2 linked regions of the Shumkonia mesophila genome follow. The protein of the gene in region 1 interacts with the protein of each later gene in a pairwise test. Links are inferred from orthologs where the notes say so. Each region holds a gene or a part of one and is shown in the gene's direction. Other genes may lie near its edges.

Evidence for each region.
Region 2: the proteins of ODR01_RS18305 (region 1) and mobA interact in binary tests that used the Escherichia coli proteins (3 or more experiments, as listed by UniProt). The link is inferred for Shumkonia mesophila from one-to-one orthologs.

Annotation. Positions count from the first base shown.
Region 1 is NZ_JAOTID010000012.1:107,710-121,891, forward strand. Bases 7,112-10,105 are described here. They hold ODR01_RS18305 (molybdopterin molybdotransferase MoeA), read left to right. Parts: upstream 7,112-7,977; coding sequence 7,978-9,234; downstream 9,235-10,105. Other genes in these bases: pgsA (CDP-diacylglycerol--glycerol-3-phosphate 3-phosphatidyltransferase), read left to right, coding at 7,112-7,386; mobB (molybdopterin-guanine dinucleotide biosynthesis protein B), read left to right, coding at 7,464-7,994; moaD (molybdopterin converting factor subunit 1), read left to right, coding at 9,231-9,482; ODR01_RS18315 (molybdenum cofactor biosynthesis protein MoaE), read left to right, coding at 9,486-9,950; ODR01_RS18320 (HAD family hydrolase), read left to right, coding at 9,970-10,105. Outside these bases: ODR01_RS18260 (S41 family peptidase), read left to right, coding at 1-1,278; ODR01_RS18265 (divergent polysaccharide deacetylase family protein), read left to right, coding at 1,324-2,640; ODR01_RS18270 (RNA pyrophosphohydrolase), read left to right, coding at 2,637-3,161; ODR01_RS18275 (SDR family oxidoreductase), read left to right, coding at 3,176-3,946; ODR01_RS18280 (dihydroneopterin aldolase), read left to right, coding at 3,988-4,401; ODR01_RS18285 (hypothetical protein), read right to left, coding at 4,398-4,769; excinuclease ABC subunit UvrC, read left to right, coding at 4,779-6,758; more of pgsA, read left to right, coding at 6,811-7,111; more of ODR01_RS18320, read left to right, coding at 10,106-10,617; ODR01_RS18325 (LOG family protein), read left to right, coding at 10,661-11,479; ODR01_RS18330 (branched-chain amino acid aminotransferase), read right to left, coding at 11,551-12,444; ODR01_RS18335 (MarR family winged helix-turn-helix transcriptional regulator), read left to right, coding at 12,557-13,054; ODR01_RS18340 (zinc-dependent alcohol dehydrogenase family protein), read right to left, coding at 13,066-14,073. UniProt on the Escherichia coli protein: Catalyzes the insertion of molybdate into adenylated molybdopterin with the concomitant release of AMP.
Region 2 is NZ_JAOTID010000006.1:144,422-158,430, reverse strand. The notes cover bases 5,583-8,403. They hold mobA (molybdenum cofactor guanylyltransferase MobA), read left to right. Parts: upstream 5,583-6,584; coding sequence 6,585-7,223; downstream 7,224-8,403. Other genes in these bases: ODR01_RS12100 (alanine/glycine:cation symporter family protein), read left to right, coding at 7,368-8,403; ODR01_RS12110 (ABC transporter permease), read right to left, coding at 5,709-6,416; ODR01_RS12115 (ATP-binding cassette domain-containing protein), read right to left, coding at 5,583-5,707. Outside these bases: metE (5-methyltetrahydropteroyltriglutamate--homocysteine S-methyltransferase), read left to right, coding at 1-2,226; ODR01_RS12130 (PepSY-associated TM helix domain-containing protein), read left to right, coding at 2,365-3,279; ODR01_RS12125 (antibiotic biosynthesis monooxygenase family protein), read left to right, coding at 3,392-4,087; ODR01_RS12120 (substrate-binding domain-containing protein), read right to left, coding at 4,128-4,949; more of ODR01_RS12115, read right to left, coding at 4,982-5,582; more of ODR01_RS12100, read left to right, coding at 8,404-8,846; ODR01_RS12095 (DUF2478 domain-containing protein), read right to left, coding at 9,062-10,297; ODR01_RS12090 (hypothetical protein), read left to right, coding at 10,431-10,799; ODR01_RS12085 (histidine phosphotransferase family protein), read left to right, coding at 10,845-11,498; ODR01_RS12080 (hypothetical protein), read left to right, coding at 11,509-12,357; ODR01_RS12075 (hypothetical protein), read right to left, coding at 12,379-12,804; response regulator transcription factor CtrA, read right to left, coding at 12,905-13,609; flagellar protein export ATPase FliI, read left to right, coding at 13,902-14,009. UniProt on the Escherichia coli protein: Transfers a GMP moiety from GTP to Mo-molybdopterin (Mo-MPT) cofactor (Moco or molybdenum cofactor) to form Mo-molybdopterin guanine dinucleotide (Mo-MGD) cofactor.

The DNA of each region.
Region 1 (14,182 bases):
CGTCTTTTCATGGTCGCCATCGTCACGGCCGTGTTGGCCGCTCCCTTCGCGCGGGCGCAGGATGAGGGCAAGCCGGGCTCGGACACCTATCAGCTTCTCAACCTGTTCGGCGACGTCTTCGAGCGGGTGCGCTCCGACTACGTCGAGGAACCGACCGACGAGCAACTGGTCGAGGCCGCGATCACCGGCATGCTGAGCGCGCTCGACCCCCATTCGTCCTACCTGAACCCCAAAAGCTTCCGCGAGATGCAGGTGCAGACGCGCGGCGAGTTCGGCGGCCTCGGCATCGAGGTGACGATGGAAAACGGGCTGGTCAAGGTGGTGACCCCCATCGACGAGACCCCGGCCGCCAAGGCCGGCGTCGAGGCCGGCGACATCATCAGCCACCTGGACGACGAGCCGGTCATGGGCCTGACCCTCGACGAGGCCGTCAAGCGGATGCGCGGCAAGGTCGGTTCCGACATCAAGCTGACCATCCGCCGCGGCGGCCGCGAGCCGTTCGAGGTGACGCTGACCCGGGCCATCATCAAGATCCAATCGGTGCGCTCGCATCTCGAGGGCAAGATCGGCTATGTCCGGGTCACCCAGTTCAACGAGCAGGCCAAGGCCGGCATCGAAAAGGCGGTCGAGAAGTTTTACGAGGAATCCGCCAAAGACCTGCAAGGCATCGTGCTCGACCTGCGCAACAACCCGGGCGGCCTTCTGGACCAAGCGGTCGGCGTGTCCGACCTCTTCCTCGACAAGGGCGAGATCGTCTCCACCCGCTCGCGCCGGCCGGAGGACACCCAGCGCTTCAACGCCCGGCCGGGCGACGTCATCAAGGGCCTGCCGATGGTCGTGCTGATCAACACCGGCTCGGCGTCGGCCTCCGAGATTGTGGCCGGCGCACTTCAGGACCACGGCCGCGCGCTGATCCTCGGCACCAAGTCCTTCGGCAAGGGCTCGGTGCAGACCATCATCCCGCTGGCCGCCGGACGCGGCGCCATGAAGTTGACCACGGCGCGCTATTTCACGCCGTCGGGCCGCTCCATCCAGCAGGTCGGCATTGCCCCCGACATCGAGGTGCAGCAGGCGCATATCGAGGCCGACGCGGTGCCCGAGCGGCGGCGCGAGGCGGATCTTCGCGGCGCCTTGAAGAACGGCGACGCGCCGACGGAGCCGGTGCCCCCGGCCGTCGCCACCGACGAGCCGGCGGCCGAGGATTACCAGTTGGCCCGGGCGCTCGACCTGCTGCGGGGGATCTCGCTCTATTCCAGTCGGGCCGGCGCCGCCCGCTAGCCGGGCGGCCGCTTTGCGGCGCGACGCAATGAAGGAAGCGGCGGCGTGAAATTTCCCAAGCTCTTCGGCAAGAAGACCGCGGCAGAAGAAGACTTCGACGAAGACGACGGGCTCGCCGAGGACGAACCGGCCGCGGTCAAACCCGAGAAGGAGCCGCCGGACGCCGAGGGTGAAGGCGAGGGCGAGGGCGACGAGGGCGACGACTTCCTCGCCGAGGAGACATCCGGCGGCGGACGCAAAAGCCGCAAGACCCTGGTGCTGGCGGCGGCCGTCCTGCTGGTGGCCGTCGGCGCGGTGGCCGGCGGCGCGTGGTGGCTGCTGGGAGACGACATGCTGCCGGGCGTGGGCAGCCTGACCCACCTCGATCCCAACCGCGTCATCCTCGACATTCCGCCCCGCCCCGGCCAGCCGCGCGAGCCGGCCGGTCCGCCGAAAAGCGCCACCGATACGCTCAACTCCCTGGCCGGCCAGGCCGAGGGACCGGGGGCCGGGGTGGTCGCGCCGCCGGTCCGGCTGGCCACCTTCGCCGAACTGCCGCTGCCGCCATCCTCGCCGCCGCTCGTCCCGGCCCCCGACGCCGGGCTCGTCGAGCAGAGTCCGCAAGGGCCGCTGCCCAAGATCGGCGAGGACGGCCGCCTGGCCTGGCAGGTTTATGCGCGCCCCTTCCCGGCCGGAGACCGGCGGCCGCGCATCGCCGTCATCATGACGGGACTGGGACTTGCCCGCGACGCCACGCAGGGCGCCATCCAGTATCTGCCGGCCGCCGTCACCCTGGCCTTCGATCCCTATGCCCCGGGCCTGCAGGAGTGGGTCGCCGCGGCCCGCAAGCTGGGCCACGAGGTGCTGCTGACCCTGCCCATGGAAGCCAGCGAGTTTCCCGTGCGCGACGCCGGGCCGCGGGCCCTGGTCACGGCGATCGGCCCGGGCGACAACCTGAAGCGCCTGAACTATCTGCTGAGCCGGATGTCGGGCTATGTCGGCGTCGTCACCGCCATGGGCTCGCAGTTCACCGTCGAGGACGTGCAGATGGGTCCCATGCTCGACGCCATCGGCCGGCGGGGATTGCTGTACGTCGATTCGGGCGCCAGCCGCAAATCGGTCGGCCCCGCCATCGCCAAGCAGATGGGCATGCCGCGCGCGCTGGCCGACGTGCAGATCGACCAGATTCCCTCGCGCGCCGCCATCACCAAGCGGTTGACCGAAATGGAGGATCTGGCGCGCAAGAACGGCGCCGCCGTCGCCCTCGCCCAGCCGCTGCCGGTGACGGTCGAGCGACTGATCGCCTGGACCGCCTCGCTGGAGGGACGCGACGTGGTGCTGGCGCCGGTGTCCGCCGTCACCGACCGCCAGCCCCTGCCATGACCGCCCGACGCGCCGGGGCCCGCCCCTATCGCCGCTGCATCGGCGCCTTCCTGATCAACCGCGACGGCCGGGTCCTGGTCGGCCAGCGGGCCGACCGCGACGAGCCGGCCTGGCAGCTGCCGCAGGGCGGCATCGAGCGAAACGAGACGCCCCGCCAGGCGGTCCTGCGCGAACTCGCCGAGGAGATCGGCACCGACCGGGCCACCGTGATCGGCGAGATGCCCGGCTGGGTCGCCTACGACTTTCCCGGCAGCCTGGCCGCCCGGCTGTGGAACGGCCGCTATCGCGGCCAGAAGCAGAAGTGGTTCGCGCTGCGCTTCGAGGGCCGCGACGCCGACATCGACCTCGCCGCCAGCGAACGGCCCGAGTTCAGCGACTGGAAATGGGTGCCCGTCGACGCCCTGCCCGTGCTGGCCGTCCCCTTCAAGCGGCAGGTCTATGAGGCGCTGGTCGCCCGCTTCGGCCCGCTGGCCGGCGCCGGCGAGGCGTCCGCCAGCCCCTTGCATCGCCGCCCGCGGTGACCCATTCTCGGGCCATGGATGCAACACCTCTCCGTTCCGCGCTGATCACCGGCGCCGCCAAGCGGATCGGCCGGGCGGTCGCGCTCGACCTGGCGGAGCGCGGCTGGACCGTCGCCGTCCACTACAACACGTCGGAAGCCGAGGCGACGGCGGTGTGCGAACAGATCCTCAAGAGCGGCGGCCGGGCCCAGCCGGTGCGCGCCGACCTTGCCGTCGAAGCGGAGTGCGCCGCCCTGCTCGATCGCGCCGCCCACGCGGTCGGGCCGATCGGTTGCCTGATCAACAACGCCTCGATCTTCGAGAAGGATTCGCCCGAGACCGCCACCAAGGAATCGTGGGAGGCGCACATGCAGATCAATCTGCGGGCGCCCTTCGTGCTGGTCCAGCGCTTCGCCGCCCAACTGCCGGAAGGGGTTGCCGGCAACGTCATCAACGTCATCGACCAGCGGGTGTGGAACCTGACCGGCGCGTTCACCTCCTATACCGTCAGCAAGGCGGCGCTGTGGACGCTGACCCGCACCCTGGCCCTGGCCCTGGCACCCCGCATCCGCGTCAACGCGGTCGGCCCCGGACCGACGCTGCCCAGCTTGCGCCAGAGCGAAGAACAGTTCCGCCGCCAGTGGCAGGCGGTGCCCCTGGCCCGCAAGGTCGACCCCGGCGAAATCTGCGAGGCCATCCGCTTCATCCTTGACGCCCCCTCGATGACCGGCCAAATGATCGCCTTGGACGGCGGCCAGCATCTGGGCTGGGCGCCGTCGGGCCGGACCAAGGCCGCCGACGAATAAGGAGAAGACGGGCGGACGGCCGCCCGCCAGGAGACCATTCCATGACCACCGACCGCGCCAATGTCGTCCGTCCCTTGAGAATCGCCGATGCGCGAAACGCCGTGCGCCACGTGTTCATCCGCGACATGGTGCTGCCGTGCTCGATCGGGGTCCATCGCCACGAGCAGCTCGAAGCGCAGCGCATCCGCATCAACCTCGACCTGGCGGTCCGCGAAGCGGTTGAGCCGCTGGGCGACAACCTCGCCAATGTCGTCTGCTACGAGACCGTCGCCAACGGCATCCGCGCAATCGTCGCGCGAGGACACGTCAATTTGGTGGAAACCCTGGCCGAGGACATTGCGGCCCTTTGCCTGAAGGACATTCGCATCCTGTCGGCCCGGGTGCGCGTCGAGAAGCTGGACGTCTTCGCCGACGCCCAAAGCGTGGGCGTCGAGATCGAGCGCGTGCGCCATTAGGCCGTCGATTTCAAATCTCCGCGCAAGCCCTTGCAGAATCGGGTCTTCACTGCTTTTTCCGGGAGAGTTGTGCACAGGCGCCGGAATATTTCCCTTTGATGACGAAAGTATTGCAGTTTTTCCACATATTCCCCTGGACTTTGCTTGACTTTTGATTTGGCGTTTAAAATCAGTACGTTAGCCAGTTGCACTTTTTTTAGGCATAGAGAGAAAAGCGGCGGAATCAATAGGACGGCGGGCAGCCGAATCGTGAAATCAACAGTGTTATCCACAGGAATCGTGGATAGTTCGGCGGGCCCCGGAAATTCGGCTTCGCCGTTGGCGATCGGCCCCCCAGCCGCGTTGACGGAACGCTTCGAATCGGCCACATAGCAGACATGAATCGCGAACCCACGAGCGCCTGGAACCCCGCGAACCTTGCCGCCGCCGACGGCCGCGACGGAGAGCCGGTGGCCGCCGCCGATTCGCCACCACCTATAGGCGAACCACCGCCCGTCGCCGGAGTCGCCGTCATCGAAGGCCACCTGCGCACCCTGCCCGCCGGGCCGGGCGTCTATCGCATGATCAACAAGGCCGGCGACGTGCTTTACGTCGGCAAGGCCAAGAACCTGCGCAAGCGGGTGGTCAGCTACACCAAACTGGCGCGCCAGCCGAACCGCTTGCGCCGGATGGTGTCGGAGACGGCCTCGATGGAGTTCGTCACCACCCATACCGAGGCCGAGGCCCTGCTGCTCGAGGCCAACCTGATCAAGCGCCTGAAGCCGCGCTACAACATCCTGCTGCGCGACGACAAGTCGTTCCCGGCCATCCTGGTCACCGGCGACCACGAATTTCCCCAGGTGCTCAAGCATCGCGGGTCGCGCGCCCGCAAGGGCGACTATTTTGGGCCCTTCGCCTCGGCCTGGGCGGTCAACGAGACGCTGGCCACCCTGCAGCGCGCCTTTCTTTTGCGCTCGTGCACCGACGCCGTGTTCGCGGCGCGCACCCGGCCGTGCCTTTTGCATCAGATCAAGCGGTGCAGTGCGCCCTGCGTGGGGCGCATCGACGCCCCCCGCTACAACGCCCTGGTCGAACAGGCCCGCGAGTTTCTCACCGGCGGCAGCCAGGCCATCCAGCGCCAGCTCGCGCAGCACATGCAGGAGGCCAGCGACCGCCTGGAGTTCGAGGCGGCGGCCCAGCTTCGCGACCGCATCCAGGCGCTGACCCGGGTGCAGGCCCACCAGGACGTCAACCTCAGGGGCGTCGGCACCGCCGACGTCATCGCCGCCCACCAGGCGGGCGGGCAGACCTGCATCCAGGTGTTCTTCATCCGGGCCGGCAGCAACTACGGCAACCGCGCCTATTTTCCCAGTCACGCCAGAGAGGAAGAGATCGGCGACGTCCTGGAGGCCTTCCTCGGCCAGTTCTACGCCAGCCATCCGCCGCCGCCCACCCTGCTGCTCAGCCACCGGCCGCCCCACGCCGCCCTGGTCGCCGAAGCTTTATCGGTGCGGGCCGGCAGGCGGGTCAGCCTGGTGGTGCCGGAACGCGGCGAGAAGCACGACGTGGTCCGTCACGCCACCGCCAACGCCCGCGACGCCCTGGCCCGCCGGCTGGCCGAAAGCACGACGCAGCGCCAGCTTCTCGAAGGGCTGGCAAACTCTCTCGACCTCGACGCGCCGCCCCGGCGCATCGAGGTTTACGACAACAGCCACATCGGCGGCACCCAGGCGGTCGGCGCCATGATCGTGGCCGGCCCCGACGGCTTCATGAAACCGGCCTACCGCAAGTTCAACATCCGCGGCGGCGACGCGGCGACGGAGGACGAGGCGATGGCGCCGGGCGACGACTACGCGATGATGCGCGAGGTGCTGACCCGGCGCTTCGCCCGCGCGCTCAAGGAGGATCCCGAGCGCCGGCGCGAGCAGTGGCCCGACCTGGTGTTGATCGACGGCGGCGCCGGCCAGCTGGCCATCGCGCTCGAGGTGTTCGCCGAACTTGGCATCGACGACGTCGCGGTAGCCGCCATCGCCAAGGGGCCCGATCGCAATGCCGGGCGCGAGCGCATCTTCCTGCCCGGCCGGCCGCCGGCATCGTTGGCGCCGCGCGACCCCGTGCTCTATTTCCTCCAGCGGCTGCGCGACGAGGCGCACCGTTTCGCCATCGGCACCCAGCGCGCCCGGCGCACCCAGGGGCTCGGCAAGTCGGCGCTGGACGCCATCCCCGGCATCGGCGCCAAGCGCAAGAAGGCGCTGCTCCATCACTTCGGCTCGACCGGGGCGGTGGCCGAGGCCGGGCGGACGGATCTGGAAGCGGTCGACGGCATCAGCCGGGAGATCGCCAACAAAATCTATGAATGGTTCCACTCGGGCGGCTAAAATAGCCGCGCGAGCGGTGCCGTGCGCCGCGCCTCCGACTTCGAAAGCACCCATGGCCAACAACCTGCCCAACCTGCTCACCCTGTCGCGCATCCTGGCCATCGGCCTGATCATCGGCCTGCTGCTGCTCGACCCGCCGCTGGGCAGCTGGCTGGCGCTGGCCGCCTATACCTATGCCTGCGTCACCGATTTCTTCGACGGCTACCTGGCCCGCGCGCTGCACCAGCAGTCGGCGCTGGGCCGCTTTCTCGATCCCATCGCCGACAAGCTGCTGGTTTCGGCCGTGCTGCTGATGCTGGTCGCCAACGACCGCATCGCCGGCATGACGGTGTTGCCGGCCATGGTCATCCTGTGCCGCGAGATCCTGGTCTCGGGGCTGCGCGAGTTCCTGGCCGGACTTCGGGTCGGCGTGCCGGTCAGCCAGTTGGCCAAGTGGAAGACGACGCTGCAGATGATCGCCTTGGGCTTTCTCATCGTCGGCGACGTCGGCCCCGATTTCGGCCCCGTCGGCACCGCCGACATCGGCATCTGCGGCCTGTGGATCGCCGCCGTCCTGACTCTGATCACCGGGTACGACTATCTGCGGGTCGGCCTCCGTCACATGACCGATACCGACGGCGGCGGGTGAGGCCCGGGCGATGACGGGTCCGCGACGCGCCGAGGAAGTCTTCTTCTTTCCGTCGATCACAGCGGAGGCATGACGCGGTGGCGGCCCGGGTGTTCGGCGTGGTGGGGTGGAGCGGCAGCGGCAAGACGACGCTGGTGACCGCCCTCATCCCCGAACTGGTCGGCCGCGGCCTGGCGGTTTCCACTGTCAAGCACACCCATCACGACATCGACATCGACAAGCCGGGCAAGGATTCGCACCGCCATCGCGAAGCCGGCGCCACCGAGGTGCTGGTGACCTCGCCCAAGCGCTGGGCCCTCATCCACGAACTCCGGGACGTGGCGGAACCGGACATGGAGGCGCTGATCCGCCGGATGGCGGCCGTCGACCTGATCCTGGTCGAGGGCTTCAAGAGCCACCGCTTCGCCAAGCTGGAGGTTCACCGGCCGGCCCTCGGCAAGCCGCTGCTGGCGACCACCGACCCCACCGTCGTGGCGGTGGCCAGCGACGAGGCGCTGCCGGGCCTGGCGCTGCCGGTGTTGCCGCTGGCCGACGTCGGGGCGATCGCCGCCTTCGTCATGACCCACTTCAACCTCGGGCGCGGAGGCGGCGATGACCACGGCTGCTAACGACTGTTTTACGCCGGCCGGCGAGTTGATGAAACTCGACGCCGCGCTGGCGCTGCTGGCCCAACGGATCAAGCCGGTGGCCGGGGTGGAGACGGTGCCGCTGGCCCGGGCGCTGGAGCGCACGCTGGCCGAGACGCTGAAGGCCGAGCGCGACGTGCCGCCGCACGACAACGCCGCCGTCGACGGCTTCGCGGTGCGCTTCGCCGACGTCGCCGCCGACGGCGAAACCCGTCTGCCGGTCACCGGGCGCGTCGCCGCCGGCCATCCGCTGGAACGGCCGGCCCGGCCGGGCGAGGCGCTGCGCATCTTCACCGGCGCCCCGGTACCGGAAGGGATCGATACCATCGTCATGCAGGAGAACTGCCGGCTGGAGGGCGAAACGGTGGTGTTCGGCCCCGGCCTGCGGGCCGGCGTCAACACCCGCCGCCGGGGCGAGGACGTGCGGGCCGGCGACATCATCCTGGAGGAGGGCGTCCGCCTGCGCCCGCAGGAGATCGGGCTGGCCGCCTCGGTGGGCCGGGCCACGCTCGCCGTGCGCACCCCCTTGCGGGCCGCCGTGTTCTCGACCGGCGACGAGGTGCGCGATCCGGGTTCCCCGGCGCCCGACGGCTGCATCTACGACGCCAACCGCTATGTCGTCGGCGGGCTGTTGGCCGGCCTCGGCTGCGCCGTCACCGACTTGGGCATCCTGCCCGATTCCCTTGCCGCCGTGCGCGAGGCGCTGGAGCGGGCGGCGGCGGATCATCACCTGATCGTCACCTCGGGCGGCATCAGCCTGGGCGACGAGGACCACGTGCGCGCCGCCGTCGAGGCCTTGGGCCGCCTGCACCTGTGGCGCCTCGCCATCAAGCCGGGGCGGCCGCTGGCCCTGGGCCAGGTGGGCGGCGCCGTGTTCGCCGGGCTGCCCGGTAACCCGGTGGCCGCCATGGTCACTTTCTTAAGGATCGTGCGCCCGGTGATCCTGGCCCTGGCCGGACGGCGCGACACGGCCCCCCGCTTCTACAAGGTGCGCACCGCCTTCGCCTACCGCAAGAAGGTCGGGCGGCGCGAGTTCCTGCGTGCCCATCTCGTCACCGACGCCGCTGGTGAGCCGCGCGCCGTCAAGTACGCCGCCGACGGCTCGGGCATCCTGACCTCGATGGTCGCCGCCGACGGCCTGGTCGAGCTGCCCGAATGGATGGAAGCGGTGAAGGAAGGCGATGCCGTCGACTTCCTGCCGTTCGCGGAGGTCTTTCGATGAAGGTTCTCTATTTCGCCTGGGTCCGGGAACGGATCGGCGTCGACTGCGAGGAGGTGAGCCCGCCCGCCGCCGTCGGCGACGTCGGCTCGCTGGTCGCCTGGCTCAAGAGCCGCAGCGAGGGGCACGCCGAGGCCTTGGGCGATCCCGGCCGCGTGCGGGTCGCCGTCAACCAGGAGGCGGTCGGCCCCGAGCACCCGGTCGGCCCCGGCGACGAGGTCGCCTTCTTCCCGCCGATGACGGGGGGCTGAGCGATGATCCGCCTGCAGCGCGAGGATTTCGACCCCGGAGTCGAGCTGGCTCGTCTGGGCGAGGGCGACCCCACCATCGGCGGCGTCTGCGCCTTCGTCGGACTGGTGCGCGACCGCTCGCCGGCGGGCCCGGTGACGGCGATGACGCTGGAGCACTATCCGGGCATGACCGAGAAGGCGCTGGCCCGCATCGAGGCCGAGGCCCGCGCCCGCTGGCCGCTCGAGGACGTGCTGATCGTCCACCGCCATGGCCGGCTCACGCCGGGAGAGCGCATCGTCCTGGTGGCCACCGCGTCGGCCCACCGCCAGGCGGCGTTCGACGCCTGCCAGTTCCTGATCGACTGGCTGAAGACCCGAGCCCCCTTCTGGAAGCGCGAAGAGGGACCGGACGGCCCCCGCTGGGTGGAAGCGCGGGCCGAGGACGACGACGCGGCGGCGCGCTGGCGCGGCGACGACAGGAAGGAGTGAGGCCATTTTCCCCGAAGCCATCTTTTTCGACTTCGACGGCGTCCTCGTCGAATCCAACGCCATCAAGGTCGAGGCCTTCGAGCGGCTGTACGCCGGCTACGGCCCGTCCATTCTGGCGCGCGTCATGGACTATATCGACGGCAAGGAAGGCATCTCGCGGGTCGAGAAGATCCGCCACGCCCACGAGGCCTTCCTGGGCATCCACCTTACCGAGGCCGAACTCGGCCTCCTCGCCGAGCGCTACTCGCGCACGGTCGAGGATGCGGTGGCGACCTGCCCGTGGGTAACCGGCGCCCGCGACTTCCTGGAGGCGCACGCCCACCGCCTGCCGCTTTTCGTGGTGACCGGCACGCCGGAAGGCGAGATCAGGCGCATCGCCGAGCGGCGGGCCATGACCGGCTATTTCCGCGAACTGCGCGGCTCGCCGCCCCGCAAGCCACCGATCGTGCGCGAGCTTTTGGTCCGCCATGGGCTGGCGGCGGAACGCGCCGTCTTCATCGGCGACGCCCTCTTCGATCACGAGACGGCCCACGAAACCGGCCTGCGCTTCATCGGGCGCGTCCCCCCCGGCCGCCCCAGCCCTTTCCCGGCGGGCACCGAAACCGCGGCCGACTTGAGCGACTTGGCCGAACGGCTGGCCAGGCCGCCGCAGACCGCCCATGCCTGACGACCGTCCCCGCCAAGCCGAAACCCAACGATTGGACCGGAACATGCCCAAGTCCCCCAAGAACCGCCTGGTCAAGGCCTACCTCAACGAGGACTTCCTGCACAGCAGCAAGGCCCGGCAGGTGCGCATCCTGGCCGAATACCTGGAACCGGAAGCCCGCTTCGAGAGCCTGCGCATCAGCGACACCATCGTCATGTACGGCTCGGCCCGCATTCCGTCGCGCGAGGATGCCGAGAAGCAACTCGCCGAAGTCCGCGCGGCGGGCGGCGACGTTGCCGAGGCCGAGGAGTGGCTCGGCATGTCGCGCTATTACGAGGACGCGCGCGAACTGGCCAACCGCCTGACCACATGGTCGAAGGGATTGGACGACAACCGGCGACGCTTCATCGTTTGCACCGGCGGCGGCCCGGGCATCATGGAGGCGGCCAACCGCGGCGCCTCGGAGGCCAAGGGGCTCAACATGGGGCTCAACATCTCGCTGCCCTTTGAGCAGCACGAGAACCCCTACGTCACCCGCCAGCTTCTGTTCGAGTTCCACTACTTCTTCATGCGCAAATTCTGGTTCGTGTATCTCGCCAAGGCGATCATCTGCTTCCCCGGCGGCATGGGAACTCTCGATGAATTTTTCGAGTTGCTGACCCTGGCCCAGACCCACAAGCTCAAGAAGCGCATCCCCATCGTGCTGTTCGGCGCCTCGTTCTGGAACGAGGTGCTGAACTTCGACGCCCTGGTCCGCTATCGCATGATCGACGCGGCCGACCTCGACCTCTTTCTCAAGACCGACTCGGTCGACGAAGCCTTCGCGCACGTCACCCAACAACTCCAGGAACACGCCGTGCAGCGCCCGGGCTGGAGCCTGTAGCCGCTTCCCGCCCTACGCGAAAGGCCGGGCACCAGGCCCGGCCTTTGCGATTCCGGCGAATGAACCCGGCGTCAGGCGGCGACCGGCGCCTTGCCGACCAGGCGCTCGTAATCGTCGCGCAGCGTCTGGGTGACGTTGCCGACCGTGAAATTGTAGGCGTCGATGCTGCCGACCGCCGTGACCTCGGCGGCGGTGCCCGTCAAAAACAGCTCGGTCGCGTTGGCCATTTCCTCGGGCTTGATGTGACGTTCGACCACCTCGATGCCGCGTTTCCGGGCCAAGCCCATCACCGTCTGGCGGGTGATGCCGTTGAGGATGCATTCCGCAAGCGGCGTGTGCAGCTTGCCGTCGATCACCAGGAACACGTTCTCGCCGGTCGCCTCGGCGATGAAGCCGCGGTAATCGAGCATCAGGGCGTCGTGGAACCCCTTGTTCTCGGCCGAGTGCTTGGAAAGCGTGCAGATCATGTAAAGCCCTGCCGCCTTGGTGCCCGCCGGCGCGGTATCCGGCGCGGGCCGGCGCCATTCGGCCATGGTCAGGCGGATCCCCTTGTTGCGGAATTCCGGCGAGAAGTAGGCCGGCCAGGACCACGTGGCGACCGCCAGATGAATGGTGTTGTGCTGCGCCGAAACGCCCATCATCTCGCTGCCACGCCACGCCACGGGGCGCACATAGCCATCGACGATTCCGTTGGCGCGGCAGGTTTCGCGGCAGGCTTCCTCGATCTGGGCCACCGAGAAGGGAATCTTGAATCCCATGGTGTCGGCGCCCTTCACCAGACGTTCCGTGTGCTCGGTCAACTTGAAAATCTTGCCGGCGTAGGAACGCTCGCCCTCGAACACCGAGGAGGCGTAGTGAAGCGCATGGGTCAGCACGTGAACCTTGGCGTCGCGCCAGGGAACCAGCTTGCCGTCGTACCAGATGAAACCGTCGCGGTCGTCGTAGGGGGTTGTTGCCGCAGCCATGGAATTATCTTTCATCCCGGGGTCAATATCGAAAAGGTTGTTGCGTCTGGTACCATTTTTTGCGATATACGTCAACAACACTGACGTATTTTTTTGAGGCACTCCCATCCCGATGGACACCCCCACCCCCGCCCCCGTGGAGCCCTCGCTCAGCGAGGCCGAGTTGCGCCAGGCCATCGAGCTTCTGTTCTACGCCTACCGCGACTTCACCGCCGAGGCCGACGCCATCCTGGCGCGCTATGGGTTCGGCCGCGCCCATCATCGGGTCATCTATTTCGTCGGCCGCCATCCGGGCGCCACCGTCAGCCACCTGCTGGGCATCCTCAAGATCACCAAGCAAAGCCTGGGAAGGGTGCTAAACCAGCTGCTGCATGAAGGCTTCGTCATCCAGAAGGCCAATGCCCGCGACCGCCGGCACCGCCTGCTCCACCTCACCGACAAGGGCCGCGAACTGGAAGCCACGCTGACCGCGCTGCAGGCCCGCCGCATCGCTCGCGCCTATGCCGAGACGAAGTCCGGCAACGGCCATGAATTCCGCAATGTGCTGCGCGCCATCATCAACCCCGAGGACCGCCCCCGCATCGAGCGGCTCGACCTCGACCCCCTGTGATCCGCCCGGCCCTAAGCCCCGGTCATCAGGACCGCGGCGCCGTGGACATGGCCATCGCGCAGGTGCGCCAGCGCCTCGTTGGCCTGCTCCAGGGGAAAGCATTCGACGGTGGTGCGCACCGGCACCTTGGGGGCCAGCGCCAGGAAATCCTCGCCGTCCTTGCGCGTCAGGTTGGCCACCGAGACGATCTCGCGCTCCTCCCACAACAGCCGGTAGGGAAAGCTGGGGATGTCGCTCATATGAATGCCGGCGCAGACCACCCGGCCACCCGGCCCGACGGCGGCGAGCGCCGCCGGCACCAGGGCGCCCACCGGAGCGAACAGGATGGCGGCGTCGAGCGGCTCGGGCGGCAGCGCGTCCGACGGGCCGGCCCACACCGCCCCCAGGTCGCGGGCGAAGGCCTGGGCCGCGTCGTCGCCCGGCCGCGTGAAGGCGAACACCTGGCGGCCCTCGAAGGCCGCCACCTGGGCGACGATGTGGGCGGCGCCGCCGAAGCCGTAAAGGCCGAGGCGGACGGGATCGCCGGCCATGCGCAGCGAGCGGTGGCCGATGAGGCCGGCGCACATGAGGGGCGCCGCCTCGGCGTCGGAATAGTCGCCGCCGATGGGGAAAACATAGCGCTGGTCGGCCAGCGCGTAGTCGGCATAGCCGCCGTCCAGTTGATAGCCGGTGTAGCGGGCGGCCCGGCACAGGTTCTCGCGACCCTCCAGGCAAAAGCGGCAGACGCCGCAACTGAAGCCCAGCCACGGAATGCCCACCCGCTGGCCCTCGGCGAAGCGCTCGACGCCGGGGCCCAGCGCCGCCACCCGGCCGACGATCTCGTGACCGGGGATGATCGGCAGCTTCGGCTCGGTCAACTCGCCGTCGACGACGTGCAGGTCGGTGCGGCAGACCCCGCAGGCGGCGACCCGCACCAGAATCTGGCCGGCGGCCGGCTCGGGGCGCGCCACCCGGCGCAGGCGGAGCGGCAGGCCCGCGGCATCGAGAACCATGGCGCGCATGGAGACGGCAGACGGCATGGCTTTTCTCCCGGCGATGACGGGCCTCAAAATAGCAGACGGCGCCCCGTCGTGGGAACCGCGGCCAAGGCGCCCGCACTGCGCTTCCTTTGACGCGACTCCCCGCGGT
Region 2 (14,009 bases), on another replicon or contig:
AGCCACTGGGCCGGAAAGAGCGGCGCCCGGGCGCTCCTCGATGACGCCGCCGGCTTGCGGGCGGCGGCCTGGGCGCGCCAGCTGGGAACGGGTGTCACCCACATCCCCAGCAACGACTTCTCGCTCTATGACCATGTGTTGGACACCAGCGTCATGCTCGGCGTCATTCCCTCCCTCTACGAATGGTGCGGCGGGCCGGTTTCGCCCGAGATCTATTTCGCGATGGCGCGCGGGACGCGCGGCCGGGCCGGCGGCGATCTTCCGGCCCTGGAGATGACCAAATGGTTCGACACCAACTACCACTACATGGTCCCGGAGTTCGCGCGCGGTCAGGCCTTCGCGCTGGCGTCGACCAAGGCGATCGACGAGTTTCTGGAGGCGAAGGCACTGGGCATCCATACGCGGCCAGTCCTGCTCGGCCCGGTCACCTATCTGCTGCTCGGCAAGAGCAAGGACGAAGGGCCCGACCCGCTTTCCTTGCTGCCCGGCCTGCTGCCGGTCTATGCCGAGGTGCTGAAGTGCCTCGCCGGGGCGGGGGCCGAGTGGGTACAGATCGACGAGCCATGCCTGGTACTCGATCTGGCCGACGCCCAGCGGGATGCCCTGGCCCATGCCTACAAGGTTCTGGCGGCGGCGGCGCCAGACCTGAAGCTTCTGCTCACCACCTATTTTGGTGGACTGGGCGACAATCTTGATACCGCGCTCGGGCTTCCCGTGGCCGGCCTTCATCTCGACCTGGTGCGGGCGCCCGCCCAGCTCGACGATGTCCTCTCCCGGGCGCCGGCCGGTCTCGTCCTGTCGCTCGGCGTCGTCGACGGCCGCAACGTCTGGCGGGCCAATCTGCCGGCAATCCTCGATCGCATCGAGCCCGTTGCCGCGCGACTGGGCACCGATCGCCTGATGGTCGGTCCGTCCTGCTCGCTGCTGCACGTGCCGATCGACCTCGACCTCGAAACCGCTCTCGATCCCGATCTCAGAAGCTGGCTGGCCTTCGCGGTTCAGAAAGTGGGCGAGATCGCGATCCTCGGGCGCGCCATCGACCGGGGGCGCAACGCGGTGGCCGACGAACTGGAGGCCTCGGCCGCGGCGGCGATGACGCGCCAGGCCTCGTCCAAAATCCACGACCGAAAGGTCAAGGCGCGCCTCGATGCGGTGACGCCGGACATGACGCGCCGCCAGAAGCCCTTTCCCGCTCGCCGGCCGCTGCAACGGGATCGCCTGGCATTGCCGGCCTTCCCGACCACGACGATCGGCTCCTTCCCGCAGACCGAGGAGGTGCGCAAGGCCAGGGCCGCCCATGCCAAGGGGACGCTCGGCGATTCCGACTACCGGGCCTTTCTGCGCAAGGAGACCGAGACGGCGGTGCGCTGGCAGGAAGACGTCGGCATCGACGTCCTCGTCCATGGCGAATTCGAGCGCAACGACATGGTGCAGTATTTCGGCGAACAGCTTTCCGGTTACGCCTTCACCCGGCACGGCTGGGTGCAGAGCTATGGATCGCGCTATGTCCGCCCGCCGATCATCTTCGGCGACGTCTCGCGGCCGCGGCCGATGACCGTGGAATGGTCGGCCTATGCGCAATCGCTGACGGCCAAGCCCATGAAGGGCATGCTGACCGGGCCGGTCACCATGCTGCAATGGTCGTTCGTGCGCGACGACCAGCCCCGCGAGCGGACCTGCCGCCAGATCGCCCTGGCGTTGCGTGACGAGGTGATCGACATCGAGAAGGCCGGCATCCCTATCGTTCAGATCGACGAGCCCGCCATCCGCGAGGGGCTGCCGCTGCGCCGCGCCGATTGGCGGGCCTATCTCGACTGGGCGGTGGCGTGTTTCCGCCTTACGGCGTGCGGCGTCGCCGATGCCACCCAGATCCACACCCACATGTGCTACTCGGAGTTCAACGACATCATCGATTCCATCGGCGCCATGGACGCCGACGTCATTTCCATCGAGACCGCGCGCTCGAAGATGGAGCTTTTGGAGGCGTTCGCGACCTACCGCTACCCGAACGACATCGGGCCGGGCGTCTACGACATCCACACCCCGCGCTGTCCGTCTATCGACGAGATGACAGCTTTGCTCGCCAAGGCCGCCGAGCGTCTGGCGCCCGATCAGATCTGGGTCAATCCCGACTGCGGCCTGAAAACCCGCAAGTGGGAGGAAGTCCGTCCCGCCCTGGTCAACATGGTCGAGGCGGCGCGCCGGATGAGGCTTGCTTCGCGGTAAGCTCCGAGCAGGGCGACGGCTTCGGCGTCGGAGGGGGTAGTCCGTCGGATACATTCGGTTACAAACCGGACATCATCCGGAAACGAATGAAAGCTATTCCTATCTCGACGCGACCCCAAGTCCTTGGGAGGGAGACTCATGAAGGCGTGGTTCTTGAAGCTTCATCGTTGGCTGGCGCTCATCTTCACGGCCCCGCTGGCCGTGGTGATCGTCACCGGGCTGGTTCTGTCGTTCGAGCCGTGGCTGGTGACCGGCGCCATCGTGCCGGACTCGCTCTCCGCCGAACGGGTTCAGACCCTTCTGGCCCAGCACGATCCCAACGGCCAGGCGCGCGCTCTCGTCTATCGCAGCTATGACGGCACGCTGACGATGGGCGCCGGGCGCAGCGGCGGCGTCACGGTCGATGCCGCCAGCGGCGAGGCCAAGCCCGGGCCCTCGACGCTGGCCGCCGTCATGGGCACCATGCGCGGCCTGCACGAGCGGCTGCTCATCGATGCCGGCTGGCTGGTCATCGCTTCGACGGCGGCGATGCTCGTCCTCGTCCTCCTCGGCGGGCTGATGGGGTGGCCGCGCTTCGCCAATACGCTCGGCGGCTGGCACAAGGCGATGGCCTGGGGGTTGCTGCCGCTCACCGTGCTCTCGCCCCTGACCGCGCTCTTGATGGCGGCGGGCGTCACCTTCGCGACGCCGCCGGCGGCTCCCGCGGCCCAGGGTGCGCCGCTCAAGCTGGCCCAGGCCGTCGACATCGTCGGTCGCGACCACGATCTTTCCTCGCTGGTTTGGCTGCGGCCGCAGGGCGGTCGCGTCATGGCCCGCCTGGTCGAGGACGGCGAGTACCGCCTCTATGCGGTGACGCCGCAGGGCATCCAGCCGATGGAGCGCAACTGGCCGCGCCTGTGGCACGAAGGAAACTTCGCGGGCGCGTGGTCGGCGGCGATGAACGTCATCCTCTCGGTGGTCATGACCGGCCTGCTCGCCACGGGCGCCTGGATCTGGCTGCGCCGCCAGTTCCGACGGCGCGCCCGCCGCCCGCTGCCGACCGCCCCGGCATGACCCGCCGCGCCGTCTCTTCGTTCCCGCCGCCGTCACGTCTCGACTCCGGGGTCCGCGTTCCCCACATCTCCGGCAAGGGTCTGGACGTCGGCGGTCAACGGGGAGGTGGGGCATGTTCGCGGTTGTCTTCGAAGTCAGGCCCAAGCCTGAGCGCCGGGAGGAATATCTGGCGCTCGCCCGCTTCCTGAAGCCTCGGCTGGAGGTCGTCGACGGCTTCATCGACAACGAGCGTTTCGCCAGCCGGCGGCGTCCCGGCCTGGTGCTTTCCCTCTCCACCTGGCGGGACGAGAAGGCGCTGATCCGCTGGCGTACCCAGTCCGACCACCACGCCGTGCAGGAAAAGGGCCGCTTCGAGGTCTTCGAGGACTATCGCCTGCGGGTCGGCGAAGTGACCACCGACACCGCGCCCCCGGTCGGCCACGCCGTGTGCCCGACGCGGGCCGACGAGACCGAGACGGGCGAGGCCCGGGCCCTCTCGCTCACCGAGGTGGCTCTCGCCGGCCCGCCGCCGGCCGATGGCGATGCCGAGGCGGCCGGCCTGGCGGCGCGCCTCGGGCTCGACCCCGGCCGGGCCGGGCTGATCGGCCACGACGTGTTCGAGAGCATCTATTCCCCCGGCCGGATCCTGCTGCTCGCCCTGTGGCGCGATGCCGAGGCAGCCGGCGGCTGGACGCCCGCCGAGGCCGCCGACTGTACCCCGCTGCGCCACCGGCGGGTGTGCGTCATCCGCGATTACGGCATGATGGACCGCCGCGAAGCCCCCCAGTTCTATCCGCCCGTCAACGCCTGGGCGGTCACGCCACCTTAGATCTCGCGCGACGGAGCCTCGGCCTGAGCGCCCGCAGGGCCTACTTGGCGTCGGGAATGAACAGCGATTCGCCGCCGATCTTATAGCCGGCGATGGCCTGCTGGCCATCCTTGCCGACGATCCAATCGATGAAGGCCTGGCCCAGGTCGGCCTTCGCATGCGGGAACTTCTTGGGGTTGACCAGGATGATGCCGTAGGGATTGAACAGCTTCTTGTCGCCCTCGACCGCCACCGCCAGATCGGCGCGGTTCTTGAAGCTGAGCCAGGTGCCGCGGTCGGACAGCGCATAGGCGTTCATGGCCGCCGCCGTGTTCAGGGTCGCCCCCATGCCCGAGCCGGTTTCCCGGTACCAGGTGCCCGACGCCGCCTTGACGTCGATGGCGCCTTCCTTCCACAAGGAAAGCTCCATCTTGTGGGTGCCGCTGTCGTCGGCCCGCGAGGCGAAGGGCGCCTTGGCGGCGGCGATCTTCTTCAACGCGCCGACCACGTCCTTGCTGCCCATGACCTTGGCCGGGTCGCTCTTGGGGCCGACCACGACGTAGTCGTTGTACATGACGTCGTAGCGCTTCACGCCGAAGCCGTCGGCGACGAATTTGTCCTCGGACGGCCGGTGATGGACGAACAGCACGTCGGCGTCGCCCTTCTCGCCGATCTTGATGGCCTGGCCGGTGCCGACCGCCACCACGCGCACCTGGATGCCGGTCTTTTGCTGGAAGATCGGCAGGATGTGGTCGAACAGGCCCGAGGCCTGCGTCGAGGTGGTCGAGGCGACGGTGATGAACTTCTCCTGCGCCGCGGCCGGGCCCATGCCCAGCGCCGCGGCGAGGACGAGGGCGAAAAGCCCGTGGATCGATCGAGTCATGGTGTCTCCCCTTTCTGTCTTTTCAAATCCGCTCACCACAGCAGCTCGCCCTGAATGAAGGCGCGGCTGAGGGGGCTTTGCGGGTGCTCGAAGAAATCGGCGGTGGGCGCCCGCTCGACGATCCTTCCCTTGTGAAGAAGGATGATCTCGTCGCCGAGCCGGCGGGCCTGGCCCAGGTCGTGGGTGGTCATGACGATTTTGGTGCCGCCGGCGTTAATTGCCTCGATGATGGCCTCCACGGCCCGGGTGGCCGCCGGGTCGAGGCTGGCGGTCGGCTCGTCCAGCCACAGCACCTGCGGCTCCAGCGCCCAGGCCCGCGCCAGGGCCAGACGCTGCTGCTCGCCGAAGGACAGCACGCGGGCTGGCCGCCCGGCGACGTCGGCCAGGCCGGTCTTGGCCAGCGCCGCCGCGATCCTCTCCCGGCGCTGATCCTTCGGGATACGGCGCAGCTTGAGCGCGAATTCGACGTTGGCGGCCGCCGAGCGGCGCAGCATGACCGGGCGCTGGAACACCATGGCCTGCTGGCGGGAAGCTGCCGGGCCGGCGCCGTCGCTCCAGCGGATGGTGCCGGCAGTGGGCGTCAGCAGCCCGTGGCACAGGCGCAGAAGCAGGCTCTTGCCGGCGCCGTTCGGCCCGACGATGACCGTGCGCGGCCCGGCCTCCAGGGCAAACGTGAGATTGTCGAGCAGGCGGGCGGCCCCGGCCGTATAGGTCAGGCCCTCGACGGCCAGGGGCAGGATGGCGGGGGCTTTCTCCATGTCAGCCGGCATGGGTGCGGCGGGCGGATTCGCGCAGCACGAAAGCCGCCCCGGTGATGCCGACGGAAAGGACGATCAGAATGAGGCCGAGCCCGAGGGCTAGCGCCAGGTCGCCCTTGCTGACCTCGAGCGCGATGGCGGTGGTCATGACGCGCGTCACGTGGTCGATGTTGCCGCCCACGATCATCACCGCGCCGACCTCGGCGCTGGCCCGGCCGAAGCCGGCCAGCACGGCGGTGAACAGCGAGAACCGGCCGTCCCACAGCAGCGCCCGCACCGCCTGGCGCGGGCCGGCCCCCAGCGAGCGCAGCTGCTCGGAATATTCCTCCCACAGATCCTCGATCACCTGGCGCGCCAGCGAGGCGATGATCGGTGTGATGAGGACGACCTGGGCGGCGATCATGGCCGTCGGCGTGAACAGCAGGCCCAGCACGCCGAACGGCCCGGCCCTGGACAGCATCAGATAGACGATCAGCCCGACCACCACCGGCGGCAGGCCCATCAGGGCGTTGAGCACGACCACCACGGCGCCGCGCCCCGGGAAGCGGAACAGCGCCACGGCGGCGCCCAGCGGCAGGCTGATGACAGCGGCGATGAAAACTGCGCTCAGGCTGACCCGGAGCGACAGCCCGACGATCTCGACCAAGCCGGCATCGAGGGTGGCGATCAACGAGATGGCGGCGGCGAAGGCGGCTCCAAAGTCGGTCATCGCGGGCCCGGGTGTGACGAGGGAATATGCTTGCGCTTCATATAACCGCGTATTTCCGTAAGAAAAAACAGAAAACATACATCGAATGCAGGGTGGGGCGCCGAACCGCCAACCCCTCGCCATCGTCATGCCCTTGCGGCCGGGTGGTCCTCCGGGGATAGTGGGCGGATGGTGGTATCGGGAACATCAGCGCCGGCCGGGAACGTCGCCGGCCTCATCCTGGCCGGCGGCCGCGGCCGGCGGATGGGCAGCATCGACAAGCCGTTCGCCCCGTTGGGCGGCCGGCGGATGATCGAACACGTCATCGGGCGGGCCGGGCGGCAGGTCGGTCCCCTTGCGATCAGCGCGGCGGGCGACGCAGCGCGCTTTGGCGTCTTCGGCCTGCCGGTCCTGGCCGATCCGGTCGGGCTGGAAGCTTATTCCGGGCCGCTGGCCGGCATCCTGGCCGGCCTTGAGTGGGCGGCGGCGCGGGCGGCACCCGGCGCCGAGGCGCTGGCGGTCTTTCCCACCGACACCCCCTTTTTTCCCGAGGATTTCGTCGAACGCGCCCGGGCAGCGCTCGCCGATGGCGCCGAGGTGGCGATGGCGGCCTCGGGCGGCCGGCTGCATCCGACGGCGGCGGTGTGGAGCGCCGGCCTGGGCGACCGATTGCGCCGGCTCCTCGTCGAGGAGGGCCTCCGGCGGGCCGACCGCGTGGCAGACCATTTCCGCGCGGCCCGCGTCGACTACGCGGCGCAGCCCTTCGATCCCTTCTTCAACATCAACACGCCGGAAGACCTGGCCGCCGCCGAGCGCCTATTTCGGTGACAGATGGAGTGATTGGGGCTCCCGGTCCGAAGAAGGTGGCTGCCAACCATCTTTTTTGCCAGGGAAAGTCGAATCCAATTGGGGTTTCCCGCCTTTTTAAGTACGATTTCCATCCTCACACAACCGGATGTCGGCGAGGGGACCATGGCATACCTGGAATCGTTCTTCGGCGTGATCGGCGACCTGACCTGGGGATGGTCGCTCGTGCCCATCCTCGTCATCCTGGGCATCTTCATCACCGCCCTGACCGGCTTTGTGCAATTCGAATACTTCGGACGCATGTTCCGGGTGCTGTCTCCCAAGAGCCAGACGGGCGATCCGAACGCCATCTCGGCCCGCGCCGCGCTCCTGGTGTCGGTCGGCGGCCGGGTCGGCGGCGGTAACATCGCCGGCGTTGCGGTGGCGATCACCCTCGGCGGGCCCGGGGCCGTCTTCTGGATGTGGATGATCGCCCTGCTCGGCATGGCGACCAGCCTCGTCGAATGCTCGCTGGCGCAGATCTACAAGCGGCGGCAGCCGGACGGCCTGTTTCGCGGCGGGCCGGCCAGCGCGATCATCCACGGGCTCGGCCAGGAGTACCGGTGGCTGGCCGTTCTCTACGCGGTCTGCCTGATCGCCGCCTTCTCTATCGGCTTCAATGCCTTCCAGGGGAACACCGTGGCCGGTGCGGCGCAGGACAGCCTGGGCATCGATCGCATCTGGACGGCCGGGCTGCTCACGATCCTCGCCGGGTTCGTCGTCTTCGGCGGCATTCGTCGCATCGCACTGGCCTCCGACGTGGTGGTGCCGGTCATGGCCGTCGCCTACATCCTGATGGCGATCGTCATCATCGTGATCAACATCGGGTCCGTCCCGGGCGTCCTGCTGACGATCGTCTCGAATGCCTTCGGCCTCGAGGAAGCGGTCGGCGGCGGCATGGGGGCGGCCATCATGCACGGCATGCGCCGTGGGCTGTTCTCGAACGAGGCCGGTCTCGGCTCGGCACCGAACGTCGCGGCGACGGCGGACGTGCGCCATCCCATCAGCCAGGGCATCACGCAGTCGTTCTCGGTGTTCATCGACACCATCCTCATCTGCTCCTGCACGGCTTTCATCATCCTGCTTGGGGACGTCTACGTACCCGGCCAGGAAGAGATCGACGGCGTCGTCCTGACCCAGCAGTCGCTGGTGTCGCATCTGGGCGACTGGACCCAGTATTTCCTGACCTTCATCATCCTGCTCTTCGCGTTCAGTTCGATCATCTACAACTACTATCTCGGCGAGAACGCCCTGGCGGTCTTTACGGACAACCCGGCCGCGCTGCTGGTCCTGCGCCTCCTGGTGATGGCGATCGTCTTCGTCGGCGGCGTGGCGCCGGGGGCGACAGCGGTGTTCTTCTTCTCCGACCCGATGATGGGCATCCTGGCCCTCGTCAACCTCATCGCGATCATGATGCTGCTGCCGACCTGCCTGAGGGTCCTGCGCGACTTCCGCCGCCAGCTGAAGGAAGGGGTGCAGCGGCCGGTCTTCAACCCGCGGGACTTTCCCGACCTGAACATCGACCACACGGCCTGGGTGGGCGCGAAGCCGACGGAAACATCGGGACGAGTCGGAAGTCCCGGAGGTGCCGCGGAGGCGGTTTAGCGGTATCTTTCGGCGCGGAAACGCCGGACCGGGTTCGCGTGCTTGCGGCGACGGATCGCTTCGCGGCTTTCGGCCTGCCGGTGGGGAATTTCGGGGACAGGGGAATTTCGGGGACACCAGGAATTTCGGGGACACCATACTTAATTCATAAGATGGTGTGCCGGCGTCATCACAGGCGACAGTGAATTAAGTATGGTGTCCCCGAAATTAAGAAGTTAGGAGGGGTCGCTCAGCATGGCCATGCGGGCGTAGGCCTTGAGGGTTCTGACCGAGCCGCCCTCGGCGACCGCGCGGGCGGCGCCCTTGGGATCGGTCACCACCATGCCGGCCAGCGTGTCGAGGCCATAGGCGTGAAGGCGGGGCGTCAGCGGCGTGCTGGGGCCGACCAGCGCGATGCGGGCATGGGGCGCGGTGGCGATCAGGCCGGGCAGGCTGTGGTTGACGAGCGTCGAGGCGGTCGCCACCACCCGCTCGCTTTCCGGCACCAGCCAGCCGGCCGCCACGTCCGGGTATTCGCCGTCCCTCGGCTGGCGCTCGATGACGCGCGCCCCGGGCAGGCGCTCCGCCAGGTCGGGGAAGCGGCCGATCACCGTCAGCGGCGCCTCGCCGGCCACGGCATCGAGGCCGTTTCCCGTCGGCGCCGTCAGGTCGTAGCGGTTGTAGAAGGCGTTGATGGCGGCAAGCCCGATGGCGGCTTCCACCGGCTCCCAGGAATGGACCTTGGCGGCCAGTTCGCGCAGCGGCCGGCCGGCGAGGTGGGCGGCGTCCGCCACCCGGCGGCTGCCTGCGCTGCCGCGGTCCGGCGTCTGCGCCAGGCCGCAGCCATGCGGGCCTTCGACCAGGACCCAATTGAAGCCGACCACCACATGGCGCGCGTTGCCGCGCCCGACCCCCAGTTCGAGATCGCGATAGAGCCGGTGCGGCCCCCACCAGCGCCACAGGGCTTTCCGCTCGGCCGCGACCAACTGGGCCAGCCCGCCGGTCAGACGGGTCCAGTGTTCCAGCGCCTCGGCCGAGACCAGGGTGAGAGTGGGGATGCCTTCGGCCATCGCCCCCAGGATCTCGTCCAACAGCCCCTCGCCGTCGGTTTCCTGGCGGCTGAACTTCTCGATGACGATGAGGTCCATGCCGGCGGCCACCGCGCGCCTGACCGCACCGGTCGCCTCGGCCAGGGCGGCGGTGTCGAAGCCGCAGACGCTTTCCTTGGCGCGGTCGCCCTTATAGGTGGCCAGCGTTACCGTGCGGCCGGTATCGATCTCGGTGGCGACGATCTTGCGCTTGAAGCCGTCGGGTCCGCGAAACGTGCGCTGCACCAAACCGCCGACCCGCCAGCCGCGGGCCGCCAGTTCGGCCGCGAAGTCGGCCAGCAGCGGCGCCTCGCGCGTCGCCGCCGTATAAACGACCCCGGCCGGGGAAAGGCGCGGGGGAAGGGAGGCATCCCGCATCGACATGCCTTCCTTCATCGTCCTTTTTGCCGAAAGCCGCAAGATCCAACCCTCTCCGTCGGCGGGGCGGAGAGGGTGACAGGCGCATGGCGGGCCGTTATGCTCTCAAGCCATGGTTCGACTGCCCGGGGAGGGGTGAATGGCCGAGGATGACGACAGGGACGACGGCGGCGAAACCCCGCAGGACGTCGTCCACCAGTTGCAGACGACCGGCTTCTTCGAGCAGATCCGCGACCTCGACGCCAACATCAAGAAGATCGTCGGCGATCTCGAAACGCTGGGCACGCTTGCCACCGAGCGGCTGCAAGAGACCGAGAACCTGGCCGCCCACCTGCTGGCGGTGGAAGCCATCCTGGCCGTCATCCTCAAGACCCATCCGGTCGATCCCGAGGCGGTGCGGTCCGCCATCAAGCAGATGACCGCCGATCTGACCGGCGATCCCGACGGCAGCTTGGCGGTGCGCAGCGTGGTCGACGCCCTGCTGTCGGGCGTCAAGCCGAAGAAATAGGGACGGCCGGGGTTTCGGGGGAGATCCGGCGGGGGGACGGGGAGCATGTTGATCGATTTGCGGGTCGCCCAGCTTCTGTGCTCGCGGGTCTGTCACGACCTGATCGGCCCGGTGGGCGCGGTCAGTTCGGGCATCGAGCTGATGGGCGAGGACAGCTCCATGGCCGACGACGCCATGGCGCTGATCGTGCGCAGCAGCGCCCAGGCCTCGCGCCGCCTGGCCTTCTTCCGCATCGCCTTCGGCCTGGGCGGCGCCACCGGCCCGCGCGCCGTGGCCGAGGCGCGCGAGCTGGCGGCGGCGCTGTTCGACAAGGGCCGCGCCGAGCTCGACTGGCCCACCGAAACCACCCGCTGCGCCGAGGGCACGATCGCGCCGCTGGCCGTCAAGCTGCTGCTCAACCTGGTGCTGCTCGGCACCGACTGTCTGCCGCGCGGCGGCGCCGTGGCGGTGCGCGCCGCGCCGCTGGTGGAAGGGGTCGGCATCGCCGTGACCGCCGCCGGCGAAGGGGCCCGGCTGCGCGACGGAGTCGCCGACGCCATGGCCGCCGATCCGGCGCCGGACGCCCTTTCCGCCCACACCGTCGGCGCCGCCTTCGCCCAGAGTTTGGCCAGGGCGCTGGGCACCGCGATCGAGGCCTCGGAGCACGCGGGCGAGGTGCGCTTCGCCGCCTTGCTGCCGTTTGCCGAACCCGGGACCTAGGGGCGGCGCCATGGCGAAGCGCGACGACACCGGCATGGACGGGCTGCTTCGCGAGGCGCTGTTCGAGGCCCGCGACACCCTGGAAGAGGCTGACGCCTGGGGGGAAGAGTTGTTCGGCGATCCCGCCGACCCCGATTCGCGCACCCGCCTCATCGACGTCGTGCATACGGTGAAGGAGGCCTGCGACCTGCTGCCGCTGCCCCGGCTGGAAGCGATGGCCGAGGCGGCGACCGAGGCGGCCGACGCGCTGCACGAGAAGCACGCGGTGCCGACCCCGGCGGCGATGACGGCCATTCTTTCGGCCATCGGGCGGATGCGCGACATCCTGGATCGGGTGGAAGCCGAGGGCGCCGAGCCCACCGGCGACGACGCGGCGCTGATCGGGGCGCTTTCGGCCATCGCCGGCCACGCACCGCCCGTAGGGGCGCAACGGGCCGCACCCGAGGCCGAGGCGGCCGTCGCCGGGGTCGTCCCGGACGAAGGGGGCGGCGGCGATGAGGCCACGCCGACCGGCGAGCCAAGCCGCCGCTACGTCGTCTTCCGCACCGCGAACGGCGGGCCGAAGGCGCTCGACGCCGCCCATGTGGTGTGGATGGACGTCATCGACGCCGTTGCCGACGGCCCCGACGGCGGCGCCGAGGCGCGTGTGCAGGGCCGAACCCTGCCGCTGGCGGCGCTGGACGGCGAAATCCCCGCCGCCGGCCGGCTGCCGGTTTCCCGGCCCGTCATCGTGCTGAAATGGGGCGACCGCCGCCTGGCGCTGCTGGTCGAAGACGTCCTGACGCTCACCCCCGACCCCGCCGCCGCCCTGCCGAGGCCCGCCGAGATCGTGGCGGTGGAGCGGCTGTTCGGGGCGTAGGGGCCTCTATCCCCGCACTTGTCAGCGCGCCGCGGTTCCGGGGGGCACTCTCGTCTTCAAGAGCGAATCCATCTTGGCGAAGAGATTGCGGGAGAAATGCGATTCCGCATTCAGTTGGAAGATTTGTGCCCGTCTTTGGTAGACGACGCGGACTGTTGTCGGCGGTGCCTCCGAACGCACCACGAGAATCCGCCCAACCTCTCCCCAACTCATGCCATGGGGCGCCCGGGCAACCATGACGATATGACCTTCCGGCACGTCTTCGACCAGCGACGGCTTCAGGCTGTTCAACCACAGCGCATCCACCACGGTCTGCTTCACCATTTCGTAGGGGGCGTTGAACTGGCGCTCGATGCCTTCCTTCAACGCCACCTTCTCCACCGTGTCCGCGTTGGCACAGCCAAGAAGGCCGAGGGCCAGGGCGACGACAAACCCGATCCGTCTCATGGGGTTCTCCTTCGGTTGCACCGAAGGATATGCCCGTATTGCGAGCGCTGAAAAGAGATTTCCGGCCGGGATGGCGCGTCCGCCCATCCCCGGGGCGGCCTTACGCCTTGGCGGCCGGCGTGTCCGCCGCGTGCGGGTCGCGCAGCACGTAGCCGCGGCCCCACACGGTTTCGATGTAGTTGGCGCCGTCGGTGGCGGCGGCCAGCTTTTTGCGCAGCTTGCAGATGAAGACGTCGATGATCTTGAGCTCGGGCTCGTCCATGCCGCCGTAGAGGTGGTTCAGGAACATGTCCTTGGTCAGCGTCGTGCCCTTGCGCAGGCTCAGGAGCTCCAGGATGCCGTATTCCTTGCCGGTCAGATGGACCGGGCGGCCGTCGACGTCCACCGTGTGGGCGTCGAGGTTGACCGACAGCCGGCCGGTGCGGATGACCGAGGCGGAATGCCCCTTGGAGCGGCGCACGATGGCCTGGATTCGCGCCAGAAGTTCGTCCTTGTTGAAGGGCTTGGTCAGGTAGTCGTCGGCGCCGATGCCGAGGCCCTTGACCTTCATGTCCGATTCGGCCAGGCCCGAGAGGATGAGGACCGGCGTGTGGACGCGGGCGTTGCGCAGCCGGCGCAGCACCTCCAGCCCGTCCATGTCGGGCAGCATGAGATCGAGGATGATGAGGTCGTAGTCGTAAAGCTTGCCGATTTCCAGTCCGTCTTCGCCCAGGTCGGTGGCGTCCACCACCATGTCCACCGACTGCAGCATCAGGGTGACGCTTTCCGCCGTCGCCGGATCGTCCTCGACCAACAGAATCCGCATGACCACCTTCGCCCTGACAGGCGCCCCCGTTAACGATTATTAACGAAGTTTAACCATAGGAGGGGGAAATGTCACTCAGGAAGAAAAAAAGGCGTGGATGGCCGTGACAAGCACGGCCATGACGTTGAGGAGATGGGCAATCATCCCTCTCGTCCCTCCTTTTTATCGTCATGCCCGCACTTGTCGCGGGCATCCACGTCTTAGCCTTGCCTTTCCCGCTTTACCAAACCTTAAAGGGTGGTGGCCATACTCGGGCGGCGGGACGTTTTCCGCGGTGGGCAAGGGCCGGGGCGTGGCGGTACTTTTCGACAACATCGTCAGGGAGATCGGGCGGCTGCCCGACCATCGCATCTTCGGGCGGGTGACCAACGTGGTCGGCCTGTTGATCGAGGTCGGCGGC